3 regions of the Actinocorallia aurea genome follow, and region 1 is predicted to be linked to each of the others. Evidence: riboswitches for the same ligand, from Rfam matches in the RefSeq annotation. Region 1 holds a riboswitch; each other region holds the start of a gene.
The links. A riboswitch is a leader RNA that binds a small molecule or an ion and turns the genes downstream of it on or off. The one in region 1 is predicted to bind cobalamin.
Positions count from the first base shown of each region.

Region 2: it holds a riboswitch for cobalamin, as region 1 does, so the genes downstream of both, ACYVOM_RS01755 (CbtB domain-containing protein) here and ACYVOM_RS39990 (ABC transporter substrate-binding protein) in region 1, are expected to answer to the same signal.
Region 3: it holds a riboswitch for cobalamin, as region 1 does, so the genes downstream of both, ACYVOM_RS10525 (ribonucleoside-diphosphate reductase subunit alpha) here and ACYVOM_RS39990 (ABC transporter substrate-binding protein) in region 1, are expected to answer to the same signal.

Region 1 is NZ_BAAGPQ010000038.1:360,864-365,613, reverse strand. Features, by position in the region: gene ACYVOM_RS40000 (threonine/serine exporter family protein) at 1-528, opposite strand, end outside; gene ACYVOM_RS39995 (RNA-guided endonuclease InsQ/TnpB family protein) at 590-1,417, opposite strand; adenosylcobalamin (AdoCbl) riboswitch at 1,500-1,588, shown strand; gene ACYVOM_RS39990 (ABC transporter substrate-binding protein) at 1,674-2,591, shown strand; gene ACYVOM_RS39985 (FecCD family ABC transporter permease) at 2,596-3,603, shown strand; gene ACYVOM_RS39980 (ABC transporter ATP-binding protein) at 3,600-4,361, shown strand; gene ACYVOM_RS39975 (adenosylcobinamide amidohydrolase) at 4,425-4,750, shown strand, end outside.
Region 2 is NZ_BAAGPQ010000002.1:325,261-330,010, reverse strand. Features, by position in the region: gene ACYVOM_RS01765 (AAA family ATPase) at 1-813, shown strand, start outside; gene ACYVOM_RS01760 (CbtA family protein) at 895-1,638, opposite strand; gene ACYVOM_RS01755 (CbtB domain-containing protein) at 1,638-1,832, opposite strand; adenosylcobalamin (AdoCbl) riboswitch at 1,835-1,976, opposite strand; gene ACYVOM_RS01750 (3-isopropylmalate dehydrogenase) at 2,102-3,151, shown strand; gene ACYVOM_RS01745 (branched-chain amino acid aminotransferase) at 3,340-4,431, shown strand; gene cimA (citramalate synthase) at 4,693-4,750, shown strand, end outside.
Region 3 is NZ_BAAGPQ010000008.1:74,418-79,167, forward strand. Features, by position in the region: gene ACYVOM_RS10525 (ribonucleoside-diphosphate reductase subunit alpha) at 1-2,045, opposite strand, end outside; cobalamin riboswitch at 2,139-2,336, opposite strand; partial or broken gene ACYVOM_RS10530 (class I SAM-dependent methyltransferase) at 2,775-3,167, shown strand; gene ACYVOM_RS10535 (RNA polymerase sigma factor) at 3,322-4,674, opposite strand; gene ACYVOM_RS10540 (YciI family protein) at 4,671-4,750, opposite strand, start outside.

The DNA.
Region 1 (4,750 bases):
GAGGAACTCCGAGACGCCGCGCGAGCCGAGGCGGGCCGCCACCCGGTCGCCGACCAGGGTCGCGATGAACGCGCCGAAGGCCGACAGCGCCCCGCCGCCGACGAGGACCGCGCCCGCGCCCGCCAGGACGGCCAGGGTCGGCGCGTGCACCCACCACGGGTAGGGGCCGGGGCCGGAGATGATCCGGCGCAGGCTCTCGGCGGCCTCCTCGATGGTCAGCTCGCCGCGCTCGGTCTCGGCGACGAGCCGGTCGACCGCGACGACCCTGGTGAAGTCCGGGACCCGGCGGCGGATCGCCCGCTCCCCGGTGACCGGGGGACGCCCATGGCCCGGCAGGTACGACACCGAGATCGCCGAGAGCGTGACGTTCACCTCCGAGCGGGCGGGCATGCCGAGCGCGCGGCCGAACCCGGAGACCGCCCGCTCCACGCTCTCGGCCGACTCGCCGCCCGCCAGCATCAGCTCGCCGACCCGCAGCGCGAGTTCCATCGCCAGATAGGCGGCCTGCTCCTCGGTGCGCTCCTGCAACCCTGCCTCCCGGGCGCGAGCTTGACCTCCTCCCCGCCTGACGGGCGGGAGTTCTCCCCTGCTACACCCGTACAGGCGTGAGCTTGGAGTGCGTTCCTGCTTCACCACGCTGCGCCGGGATCACTCCCGGTCTTACCCGCGCTCCACAGGCCGACACCGCCAGCCCGGCGGCCCTGGCGACGTTGACCGCCGCATTCACATCCCGATCATGGACAGCCGCACACCGCTGACATATCCACGACCGGACATCGAGCGGCTTCGGCCCGTCCTTCACCCCGCACACCGAACAGACCTGCGAGGTGGGCTCGAAACGGCCGATTCTGATCAAGGTACGTCCGTAACGGACGGCCTTGTACTCCAGCATCCCGATGACGCCGACCACTCGATCGGTCTCGGGCAGTGCCTCGCCGTTCACGTCGATCACGAACGAGGCGTAGTACCGGCCCGCAGCGTCCAGAATCACCGTCACCGACGACGGCTCAGCCGGCAGAGGCCGCGACCAGCGGACCCGAACATCACCGATCTTCGGCAACCGCAACCTCCCTGCCGCAGTCACCCTGAACTGGGCGTTGCGGGTGAACCGGACCGCCTGCCTGCGGTCCTTGCGCGACCGGTACCGGGGCCGGGCCACCTTCGGGCCCTTGCGCTTACCGGTGAGGGAAGCGAAGAAGTTCCGGTACGCGCGGTTGAGATCTGCCAGGGCCTGCTGCAGCACCACCGCCGACACCTCACCCAACCAGGACCGCTCCGGCGTCCTCTTCGCCCGCGTGATGACCAGCTTCGACAGATCCCCATCCGACAGATACGGCAGGCCCGCCGCGTGTGCCTCCTCTCGGGCACGCAGGGCGTCGTTGAACACCACCCGCGCACACCCGAACGCCCGAGCCAAGGCATGGCTTAGTAGTCAGAGGAGCGCTGGGCGGGCCGACCCCGTCGCGGACCTGGTCAAGTCTTTGCGATACCGTGCGAGCTGCGCAAGTGAGCGAAGTCCGGTGTGAATCCGGCGCTGTCCCGCAACTGTGATCGCCTCTCGGCGAAGCCAGGCCGCCTCGCTTGCGCAAGCGGTACTCGACCCTCGGCGGAAGGGCGGGCCGCCCCCGCCGGGCGCTCGTCTCAGCCGCCGGCCCCCTCAGGAAGGCCACCGAATGCGACGCGCGCTGGGCGCTCTGCTGCTGCTCCTCCCCCTCGCCGCGGGCTGCGGCTCGTCCGGCACGTCCGAGGAGACCTCGTCCGCGGCGCCGTCCGCCGGGCCCGTCACCGTCGAGGCCGCCAACGGCTCGGTGACGCTGCCCGGCCCTGCCGCGCGGATCGTCTCGCTGTCCCCGACCACCACCGAAATGCTGTTCGCCATCGGCGCGGGCGAGCAGGTCGTGGCCGTGAGCGACTACTCCACCTTCCCCGAAGAGGCCCCCCGCACCGACCTGTCGGGCTTCAAGCCGAACGCCGAGGCGATCGCCGGGTACAAGCCCGACCTCGTGGTCCTGTCCGACGACATGGACGGGATCGTCGCCGCCCTCGGCAAGCTGAAGATCCCGGTCGTCCTGGAGCCCGCCGCGACGGTCCTGGACGACTCCTACGACCAGATCGCCGACCTCGGCACGGCCACCGGCAGGTCCGCGGAGGCCGCCGACGTCGTCAAGGACATGCGCGACCGGATCGACGCCGCGGTGAAGGCCGTGCCGGACGGTTCGGGGATCACCTACTTCCACGAGGTCACCACCGACCTCTACACGATCACGTCGAAGACCTTCCTGGGCCAGATCTACGGCCTGTTCGGGCTGGAGAACATCGCCGACGGGGCCGACAAGCAGGGCACCGGCTATCCGCAGCTGTCGGCGGAGGCCGTGCTCAAGGCCGACCCGAAGCTGATCTTCCTCGCCGATGCCAAGGGCGCGGGCCAGTCCGCCGAGACCGTCGCCGGGCGCGCGGGCTGGTCGGGGCTCACCGCGGTCAAGTCCGGCGGCGTCGTGACGCTCGACGACGACATCGCCTCCCGCTGGGGCCCGCGCCTGCCCGAACTGATCGAGGACATCTCCGAAGCCGTCAAGAAGGCCGCGGCCTGACCCGATGCGCTCTCGTGCCCGGCTCCGCCCGGTGCCGCTGGCGGTCGCGCTGGCGGTGCTGGTGGCGTCCCTCGCGGCCGGGCTGCTCGTCGGCGCGATCGCGCTGCCGCCCGGCGCGGTGCTCAAGGCCGTCGCCGGGCTGCCGTCGGGGCTGTCGGCGATGGAGGAGGCGCTGGTCTTCGAACTGCGCCTGCCCCGGGTGCTGCTCGGCGCGCTCGTCGGCGGGCTGCTGGCGCTCGCGGGCGCGGGCTACCAGGGCGTCCTGCGCAACCCGCTCGCCGACCCGTACCTGCTCGGGTCGGCGGCGGGCGCGGGCGTCGGGGCGACCCTGGTCATCCTCTACGTGCCGGTCGCGCCGCGGCTCGGCGTGCCGCTCGCGGCGTTCGCGGGGGCGCTCGCCGGGGTCGCTCTCGCCTACCTGCTCGGCCGGGCGGCGGGGCCCGGGACGGGGACGCTGATCCTCGCGGGCGTGGCGGTCTCGTCGTTCCTGTCGGCCGCGCAGACGTTCCTGCAGCAGAGCCGCCTTGAGGACCTCCAGCAGGTCTACACGTGGATCCTCGGCGGGCTGTCGGGGGCCTCCTGGCAGACGCTCGGCATGGTCGCGCCCTACGCGCTCGTCTCCACGGTCGTGCTGCTGCTGCACGGGAGGCTCCTGGACGTCCTCGCGGTCGGCGACGACGAGGCCGAGTCCCTCGGGGTGCGGGCCGCCCGGGTGAGGTTCACGGTGCTGGCCGCGGCGTCCCTCGCGACCGCGTCCGCGGTGGCGGTGAGCGGGCTCATCGGGTTCGTCGGGATCGTCGTGCCGCACCTCGTGCGGATGCTGGCCGGGGGCTCCTTCCGGGTGGTATTGCCGCTGTCCTTCCTGGGCGGGGCCGCGTTCCTGGTGCTCGCCGACCTGCTCGCCAGGACCGTCGTCGCGCCCGCGGAGCTGCCCCTGGGCGTCGTCACGGCGTTCGTCGGGGCGCCGTTCTTCCTCGCCGTGCTGCGCTCGTCCCGGGGGAGGCCGTCGTGATCGAGGTCGCGGACCTGACCGTGGACCGCGACGGGCGGCGCGTCCTGGACGGCGTGACGCTCACCGTGGCCGAGGGCTCATGGGTGGCCGTCGTCGGACCGAACGGGGCGGGCAAGTCCACGCTGCTCCAAGCGGTCGCGGGGCTGCTCCCCTGCTCCGGGCGGGTCGCCTTGGCCGGGCGTACGGCGTTCCGTGGCCGCGAGCGAGCGAAGACGATCGCTTACGCGCCGCAGAACCCCGTCCTCCCCGAGGACATGACCGTCTTCGACTACACGCTCCTCGGACGCGCCCCCTACCTCGGCTACTTCGCCCGCGAGACGGCCCGCGACCGGGCCGTCGCGGAGGCCGCCCTGGCCCGGCTCGACCTCACCGGGTTCGCGGGACGGCGGCTCGGCCGGATGTCCGGCGGCGAGCGCCAAAGGGTCGTGCTGGCCCGCGCGCTCGCGCAGCAGGCGCCCGTCCTGCTCCTCGACGAGCCGACGACCGCCCTCGACCTCGGCCACCAGCAGCAGGTCCTGGAACTCCTGGACGAGCTGCGCGCCGAGGAGGGCCTGACCGTCGTCACCACCCTGCACGACCTGGGCGCGGCCGGGCAGTACGCCGACGAGCTCGCCCTCGTCTCCGGCGGCAGGATCGCCGCCGCGGGACCGCCCGGCGCGGTGCTCACCGCCGACCTGGTGGCCGCCCACTTCGGCGCGCGCGTGCGCGTCACCGACGGGCCCGACGGCCGGCCCCTGCTGGCGCTGGAGCGCCCTTGAACCCGAGCCGTCGTGCACCCCGAGCCGTCATGAACCTGGAGCCGTCGTGAACCTGGAGCCGCGTTGAACATCGAGACGGTCTGGCGCGCGGAGGACGGTACGCGCCTGCCCGCGCTGGTCTGGCGGTCCGGACCCCGGCGCATGATCTCCTCGGGGATGGTCGGCGGCGGCATCGCCGAAGGCGGCTGGGTGCTCAACGCGCAGGTGCCGGGCGGCTACTCGCGCATGGACCCTGTGGTCCACCTGGGCGAGCTCTCCTCCGGCTTCGGCCTCGACGGCCCAGGCGTCGGCCTGCTGACGGCCGCGGAGGTGAACGCCCACGAGACGGGCGAGGACGGCGGCGTCCACGCGGTCGCCACCGTCGGCCTCAGGGTCCCGACATGGGCGGC
Region 2 (4,750 bases), on a different contig from region 1:
GCGCTGCGCGAAGGCTGGGACGGCGCCCGGATGCTGGCGCGCGGCAGGTCGCTGTTCGCCGGGCCGTGCCTGGGGGAGCTCGCCCACTCGGCGGCGCTCGCGGGCGACCTCGCGACCGCCCGGCAGGCGCTCGCCGAAGCCGACCGCCGCGCGCTGCCGACGCTGCGCGCGCTGTGGTTCCCCGTGGCGCTCGCCCGCCCGTGGCTGCTCGTCGCCCAGGGCGCGACGGGCGCCGCCGTGCACGGGCTGCTGGACGCCGCCGCGGCGGCCGAAGCCCTGGAACTGCGGCCTTACGCGCTCACCGCCCTGCACGACGTGGTGCGGCTCGGGGCCGCGGGCGTCGTCGCCGACCGGCTGGCCTACCTCGCCGAGGACGCCGAAGGAGACCTGGCCGCACTGTGCGCCAGGCACGCCGAGGCGTCGGCGGCCGGCGACTGGTCGGGGCTGATCGGGGTGTCGTTCGAGTTCGAGGAACTCGGCATGACGCTGCACGCGGCGGAGGCCGCGGCGCAGGCCGCCGAGGTGCACTGGGACAAGCAGCAGGCCGCGGCCGCCGGAACCCGGGCGTGGGTGCTCGCCCAGCGTTCCGACCAGGTCCGCACGCCCGCGCTGCGCACCGCCGCCGTGCCCGACCTCAGCCGCATCCAGTACGAGCTCGCCGGGCTCGTCGCGGCAGGCCGGACCGAGCCGGAGATCGCCGAGCAGACGGGGCTCGCCGCCAAGACCGTCGCCGACCAGATCGCCGAGATCTGCGGCCGGCTCGGGGTCTCCGGGCCGGAGCGGCTCGCGGTCCTGCTCTCGCCGCCGGTCTAGCCGACTCGCGCCGGGCGGAGGGGAGTCCGCCCGGCGCGCCCGGTCAGGCCGGCAGGGCCGCGGTCGGCACTGTCGGCAGGGTCAAGCCGGCACGGGCCGCGGTGCAGGCGCCGCGGCGCGGACGCCGAGGAGCCCGAAGACGACGCCGAGGGACGTCCAGAGGATGACCGCCGAGGCCGCGGCCAGGATCCGGAAGTCCCACAGCAGCTCCGGCGGCACCGGGAGCTCGTCGGGATCGCCGGGGATCAGGAAGAGCACCGCGAGCCCCGCGACCGGCACCGCGCCGGTCGCCAGGTGCCTGAGGTGCGCGGGCTTGTCGCGCAGCGCCGCGTCGACCCGCCACGCGACGAACATCGCGGCGAGGCCGATGACGATCGCCGCGACCCAGGTGAGCGTCCGCTGCTGCAGGGTCCCCTCGTCGCCCACCCCCGGCGGGTTGGGCGGGAAGCGGACGAACGGGAGAAGCCAGTAGCCCGTGAAGGCGGCTCCGGCGAGCGTCAGGGCACGCCGCCAAGGATGTTCCGCCGACGTGCGGCGGAACACGGCCCAGTAGACGGCGGCGAAGATGATGCCGAAGGCGATGCCCGCCCCCACCGAGGCCAGGACGAGGCCGAGGTGCTGCTCGGAGCGGGTGAACACCTCTTCGGCGTGCTCGTGGATTCCCGCCGCTGCGGCTTCGGCGGCCGAGCGCTCCCCTTCCAGCTCGACCGCCCGGTCCATGACCGGTTCGGCGACGAGGAAGGCGAAGCCGCCCGAGATCAGGCCGGCGAGGGCACCGGCGATGACACCCCGGCCGACGAGCCGGGGGAGGGGTTCGGCGGCCATCAGTGGCAGGGGGCGCCGAAGAGGTGCCTGCCGTCGTGCGCGAGCTCGTGCAGGACGGTCTGGGGGGCGAAGAAGAGCGCGTAGAGCGTGGCGAACGCCACGGCGAGCGCGAATGCGAGGAACACGTAGGTACGGAGATCGCTTACGGCGGCCGACTGCGCGCCGGTTGCCACCGTGGTCTCGGGAGTGTTCATGGTTCTCCTTTCGGGGTGCCTCGCCCCGAATCAGGGAGGACGACGGGTCAGTGTTCTGACTCTCCGGACGCGGCCGGATCACAGTGGCGGGACCGTCCCGGATTCTCACCGGGTTCCTGCACACCGTCGCCTCTGTATTGATTTGTCCCTTGGAGGGTCCTCTGTCGCCGGGCCGTCCGTCAAGCGCGGACATCTCGGGCGTCTCGTGAGGTGTTCTGAAATGTGAGACGGATGCCCGATGACTGAGACGAATGCACTAGGATGCCGCCATGGCATCCCGCAACATCCGACTCGCAGTCGTCGCAGGTGACGGCATCGGCCCCGAGGTCGTCGCCGAAGGCCTGAAGGTCCTCGACGTGATCGCCGGCCAGTACGACCTGTCGATCGAGCAGACCGCCTACGATCTCGGCGCCGCCCGGTGGCACCGGACCGGCGAGGTCCTCCCGGACTCGGTCCTGGAGGAGATCCGCGGTCAGGACGCCATCCTTCTCGGCGCGGTCGGCGACCCGACCGTCCCGTCGGGCACCCTGGAGCGGGGGCTGCTGCTCAAGCTGCGGTTCGCCCTCGACCACTACGTGAACCTGCGCCCGGTCAAGCTGTTCCCCGGCGTCTCGACCCCGCTGGCGGGCGTCGCCCCCGAGGACATCGACATGATCGTCGTCCGTGAGGGCACCGAGGGGCCGTACACCGGCGTCGGCGGCGTCGTCCGCAAGGGCACCCCGCACGAGGTCGCCACCCAGGAGAGCGTGAACACCGCCTTCGGCGTCGAGCGCGTCGTGCGGTACGCCTTCCAGATCGCGGCCACCCGGCCCCGCAAGAAGCTGACCCTGGTCCACAAGGACAACGTCCTCACCTTCGCCGGTGAGCTGTACCAGCGGATCATGAAGCAGGTCGCGGTGGAGTTCCCCGAGGTCGCCACCGACTACGTCCACGTCGACGCGGCCACCATGTTCTTCGTGAACAACCCGTCCCGCTTCGACGTGATCGTCACCGACAACCTGTTCGGCGACATCATCACCGACATCGGCGCCGCGATCGCCGGCGGCATCGGCCTGGCCGCCTCCGGCAACGTCAACCCGGACAAGACCGCGCCGTCGATGTTCGAGCCGGTCCACGGCAGCGCCCCCGACATCGCCGGGCAGAGCAAGGCCGACCCCACGGCCACCATCCTGTCCGTCGCGATGCTGCTGGAGCACCTCGGCCTGCCCGAGGCGGCGCGCAAGATCGAGAAGGCCGTCGGCGAGGACCTCACCGAGCGCTCGGGCGCGCGCAGCACCCAGCAGATCGGCGACGACATCGCCAAGCGAGTAGCCGGGTAGGCGGCAGCCGCCTGGTCCCCCTCAAGGGTCGTCAGGACGGGCGTGCCGCGGACGCGGCGCGCCCGTTTTCGGTTTTTCCGGGTGTGTCCGCGTCACCGAGAAGGTCCAGGTCGCGTGAACGTGAGACAGAGCACACAATGGAGAGCACCGGAGGTCGTTCCCCGGTGACCCGGAAGAGGTTTGGACAAATGATCGAGTTCACCGTCAAGCTCGCCGAGCAGCGCAAGTCCCCGGAGGAGCTGGAGAAGCTGCTGGCCGAGCCCGGGTTCGGGCAGGTGTTCACCGAACACATGATCACCATCGAGTGGGACACCGAGCGAGGCTGGCACGACGCCCAGCTCCGGCCGTACGGACCGCTCTCCCTGGACCCGGCCACCAAGGTCTTCCACTACGCCCAGGAATTGTTCGAGGGCATGAAGGCCTACCGCCAGCCCGACGGCTCCATCGTCAGCTTCCGGCCCGAGGCCAACGCCGCCCGCTTCAACGTCTCCTGCCGCCGCATGGCCATGCCGGAACTGCCCGAGGAGACCTTCCTCGAGGCGCTGCGCCTGCTCGTCGACGCCGACAGGGACTGGGTGCCCACCCGCGAGGGCCACAGCCTGTACCTGCGGCCGTTCATCATCGCGACCGAGACCGGCATGGGCGTCAACTACCCCTCGTCCAAGTACCTGTTCTGCGTGATCGCCTCGCCGTCCGCCGCGTACTTCTCCGGCGCGATCAAGCCGGTCTCGGTCTGGCTGTCCACCGAGTACACCCGCGCGGCCCCCGGCGGCACCGGCTTCGCCAAGTGCGGCGGCAACTACGCCGCGGCCTTCGTCGCCCAGCAGGAGGCCGTCGCGCAGGGCTGCGACCAGGTCGTCTGGCTCGACTCCGCCGAACACCGCTGGGTGGAGGAGATGGGCGGCATGAACCTCTTCTTCGTCTACGGCTCCGGCGCCGACGCGCGGATCATCACCCCGCCCACCACCGGCACGATCCTTCCCGGCATCACCCGCGACTCCCTCCTCCGCCTCGCACCCGACCTCGGGATCAAGGTCTCCGAGGAGCCGATCAGCGTCGAGCAGTGGCAGGCCGACGTCGCCTCCGGCGCCCTCACCGAGGTCTTCGCCTGCGGCACCGCCGCCGTCATCACCCCCGTCGGCCGCGTCAAGGGCGCCGAGGGCGAGTTCACCATCTCCGAAGAGGGCGGCCCCGTCACCCTCCGTCTTCGCGAGGAACTCGTCGGCATCCAGTACGGCAACCGCCCCGACCCCTACCAGTGGATCACGAACCTCGCCTGAACGGTCTCGAAGGAGCGGGCTTGACGCGCACGCGTCAGGCCCGTCTCACTCTCCGGACGGCCAGTGATGTGCGTCTCGTAATCTGAGATTCATGTGACGGGGCTGTAACACGTGTGGCAGACTGCGGAGCACTATGCGCTCCGGCCTGATCATTATCGGACGGCGCGTCGGCTAAAAGGACATCGCCGGCGCGCAGACCTCTCACGTCCCGTGGGGGGTCTTTTTGTTTCGCCGGACCTTGCGATCTGAGGGGCACCACCCATGAGTGACGGCTTTCACGTCTACGACACCACCCTGCGGGACGGCTCCCAGCAGGAGG
Region 3 (4,750 bases), on a different contig from region 1:
GTCTTCAGCCCCGACTTCCACGCGTAGGAGTACATCGAGGAGAGCTTGCCGATCGTCGGCGTCGCCATGAACAGGTTGAGCGACTGCGCCTGGTCGATGAACGGGGTCCGGGCCGCCGCGAGGTCGATGAGCGCGCGCTGCGGCAGCTCCCACGCCGTCCGGTAGAGCGCCTTCAGGTCGTCGTCAATGACCGAGATGTCCTGGATTGACCCTTCGGCCCGTTTGATCGCGTCACGGATCTCGGGGATCCACAGCCCCCGCTCGCGCAGGTCGCGCACCAGGTAGCGGTTCACCTGGAGGAACTCGCCCGACAGAGTCTCCCGCTTGAACACATTGCTGACCTGCGGCTCGACGCACTCGTAAGCGCCCGCGATCGAGGCGATCGTCGCCGTCGGCGCGATCGCCACCAGCAGCGAGTTGCGCAGGCCCGTCCGCGCGACCCGCTCCCGCACGGCCGCCCACTCACCGCTGTGCGCCGCCCCGGGGAAGTGGTCGGGGTGCAGCACGCCCCGGGCCGCCCGCGTCGCCCCGTACGACGGGTGCGCGCCGAGCTCCTCCGCCAGGTCCGCCGACGTCCCGTACGCGGCCAGCGCGATCTCCTCGGCGATCGCGGTCGACAGCTCCCGCGCCGCGGCCGAGTCGAACGGCAGCCGCAGCGTGAAGAACACATCGGCGAGGCCCATCACCCCGAGCCCCACCGGACGCCACCGCAGGTTCGCGCGGCGCGCCTCATCCGTCGGGTAGAAGCCGCGGTCGATCGTCCGGTCCAGGAACCGCACCGCAGTCCGGACGGTCTCGCGCAACCGCGCGAAGTCGAACCCGTCCGCGCCGACATGCCGGGCGAGGTTCACCGAACCGAGGTTGCACACCGCGGTCTCGCCGTCGCTCGTCACCTCGATGATCTCGGTGCACAGGTTCGACAGGTGCACCACGTTGCCGGGCTCGGCCGTCTGGTTGCAGGCCCGGTTCGCGGCGTCCTTGAACGTCATCCAGCCGTTGCCGGTCTGCGCGAGCGTCCGCATCATCCGGCCGTAGAGCGCGCGCGCCGGCACCCGCTTCACGTGCTTTCCGGCCGCCTCCGCGGCCCGGTACGCGGCGTCGAACTCCTCGCCCCACAGGTCGACGAACTCGGGCACGTCCTTCGGGTCGAACAGCGACCAGTCGGCGTCGGCGTCGACCCGCCGCATGAACTCGTCGGGGATCCAGTGCGCGAGGTTGAGGTTGTGGGTGCGCCGCGCGTCCTCGCCGGTGTTGTCGCGCAGCTCGAGGAACTCCTCGACGTCGGCGTGCCACGGCTCCAGGTAGACGCACGCCGCGCCCTTGCGGCGCCCGCCCTGGTTGACCGCGGCGACGGACGCGTCGAGGGTCCGCAGCCAAGGCACGATCCCGTTCGAGTGCCCGTTGGTGCCGCGGATCAGGGATCCGCGCGAACGGATCCGCGACCAGGAGATCCCGATGCCGCCCGCGTACTTCGACAGCCGCGCGACCTGCCCGTACCGGGTGTAGATCGACTCCAGCTCGTCGCGCGGCGAGTCCAGCAGGAAGCACGACGACAGTTGGGGCCGCGCCGCCCCCGAGTTGAAGAGCGTCGGCGACGACGGCAGGTACTCCAGCCGCGACATCAGCCCGTACAGCCGCCCTGCCTCTTCGACGGTGTCGGCGAGGCCGCACGCGACCCGCAGGAAGAAGTACTGCGGCCGTTCGATCACCTTGCGGGTGACGGGGTGGCGCAGCAGGTACCTGTCGTAGACCGTGCGCATCCCGAAGTACTCCAGCCGCGCGTCGGCCCCGTGGTCGACGAGCGCGTCCAGCGCGGCCGCGTTCCGCGCGACGAACACCGCGGTCCGCTCGTTCAGCAGCCCCTGCTCCCGCGCCAGCGCGATCGACGCCGAGAACGCCACCGCGCCCTCCGCCGCCGCCTCGTCGGCGATCAGCTCCGCCAGCAGCCCGGCCGCGACCCGCGACTGGTCCGGATCGGCCGCGACCCGTGCGGCCGCCTCCCGGATCGCCTGTTCGCGATCGGCAGCCGTCTCGGTCACCGTCATCTGCTCTCCCTCGTGCAGCACTGCCCGAGGGCGCACGAGGACGGCGCACGGCCATGCCCGCACACGCGTCCGCCGGCCCTCCCTCGGGACCTATGGACGAAACACGTGCAGGCAGGTCTTCGGACTCAGGGGCGCCCACCACTCGCCTACCGGCCGTCGCTTCCCAGCCCTCGCGGACCAGTGCTCTCTGACGGCTTCCGTTCCCCTTCACCGCTGCGGGGCAGTCCCGGATTCCCACCGGGTTCCCTCTTTCCCCACCCCAAAGGGCGGACCAGCACAAGAGAACTCTACATCTAGTACCCCCACCCCCTAACAACCTCAACATCTAGCCCCCACTCCACCCCCACACCCACCATGGCCGTCTCCCCGCCGGCCACCATCCCCCACACCACACCGCACCCACCCCTACCGCGCCCCCTGACGCCGCGCCACCCAACCGCCCCGCCTGCCTCACCCGTTCGGTCCCGCGCCAGCCCCGCCCTGTGCCCGTCCTGTCCCGTCCACGCCTGCTCCGCCCCGTCCCGCCTATGCCACCCCGCCCCTTCCCGTCCCGCGCCCGCTCCGTTCCCGTGCCTCACCCGTGTTCGGGATGAGGGCGGCTGGTGCGTGTTAGCGTCCTCGGTTGTGGTGGGGCATCACGAGGGGACCGGGGCCGCGTACGACGCCGTCGTCGAGTTGTACGCGTCGATGTTCGCCGACCGGCTGGAGACTCGGCCGTTCGCGCGGGCCATGCTCGCCGGCTTCGCCGAACTGGTGCGAGAGACGGGGAACCTTCGGGTCGCCGACGTCGGATGCGGGCCGGGGCATCTGTCCGCGATGCTGCACGACCTGGGGCTGGAAGCCTTCGGCCTCGACCTGTCCCGGGGCATGGTCGAGTACGCTCGCCGGGCCTACCCGGAGCTGCGGTTCGACGAGGCGCGGATGGAATCCCTTCCGGTCGGGGACGGCGCGCTCGGCGGTCTGCTGGCCTACTACTCGATGATCCACACCCCTCCTGCGGAACTGCCCGCGCTGCTCGATGAGCAGGCCCGTGTCCTGGCTCCGGGCGGCCTGCTCCTGGTCTCGTTCTTCGCTACGGACGCCCCCGAACCCGTCCGCTTCGACCACAAGGTGGCACCCGCCTACAGCTGGCCCGTAGATCGGTTCGCCGACCTGCTCGCAGGATCGGGCCTCGTCCCGTTCGCCCGGCTCGTCCACGACCCGGCCTCCGAGCGCGGCTTCCTCGACGCCCACCTGATGGCCCGCCTCCAAGAGCCAACCGAGCGGCCCGCATCCCTCACCCGTGCCTCCCGTTCAGACCCTCACCCGATCGCGCGCCTGCGCCAGCCGGGCTTCCCTCTCCGCGGCACGCGCACGGTCGGTGCGGTAATGGGCGGGTGGAGGAATCAGGTGGGGACAGGTGGGCGGCGCGGAGGGTGAGGTGGCGGTGTTCGGCGCGGCTGAGGGTGCGGCGGGCGGCCTCGCGGTAGGCGGTCGCGGCGGCGGAGGTGTCGCCGAGGAGTTCGAGGATGTGGGCGCGGGTGGCGAAGTAGCGGTGGTGGCGGGCGATGCGCTTGTCCTCGGAGAGGGCGGTGAGGGCCTCCAAGGCGACGGCCGGGCCGGCCACCATGGCGAGGGCCACGCTCCGGTTGAGGGGGACCACGGGACTGGGGTCGTACCTGAGCAGGAGATCGAAGAGGCCGAGGATCTGCGGCCAGTCCGTCTCCGCCACCGAGGGCGCCTCGCAGTGCACCGCGGCGATCGCGGCTTGGAGCTGGTAGGGCCCGAGCAGGCCGCCGCCGCCCAGCGTCTCCTCGATGAGAGCGAGCCCTTCGGCGAGGAGGCGGGGATCCCAGAGCGAACGGTCCTGTTCGCCGAGCGGCACCAGATCGCCGTCCGGCATGGTGCGGGCCGGTCTGCGGGCGTCGGTGAGCAGCATGAGGGCCAGCAGCCCGGCGACCTCGGGATCGCCGGGACGTGCCGCCCGCAGCATCCGGGTGAGCCGGATCGCCTCGTCCGCGAGCTGCGGCGCGGTGAGATCGCTGCCGGAAGTGCTGGTGTACCCCTCGTTGAAGACGAGGTAGAGCACATGCGCGGCCGCGCGCACCCGCTCGGTGAGCTCGGCCTCCTCCGGCAGCGCGAAGGAGGCGCCGGCTTCGCGGATCGCCTGCTTGGCCCGGCTGATCCGCTGGGCCATCGTCGCCTCCGGCACGAGGAAAGCCGCGGCGATCTGCGCGGTGGTGAGCCCGCCGACCGCACGCAGGGTGAGCGCTATCCGGCTCGGCATCGACACCGACGGGTGGCAGCACAGCAGCAGGAGCGTCAGCGAGTCGTCGCGTTCCGGCGGGGCGTCGGCCGCGGCGCCCAGCATCTCCGACTGCGGTGTCGCGACGGCCAGCGCCGTCTCCCGCGCGCGCCGGGCGCTCTCCGAACGGAAGGCGTCGAGCAGCCTGCGGGAGGCCACGGTGAGCAGCCAGCCGTACGGATTCTCGGGGACCCCTTCCTTCGGCCACTGCGCGGCGGCTGCGGAGAGGGCCTCCTGTACGGCGTCCTCGCATGCCTCGAACCGGCCGTGCCGGTGCGTGAGCGCCCCGAGGACCCGCGGCGTGAGATCGCGCAGCAGGTCCTCGGTGGCACGGCTCAGCGTCACGGGCTCGGGGCCTCGTGCGGCACCGGCCAGACCTCGACGGGGTGCTGATCGGCGCTCGGCATCTCGGCGGCGATCT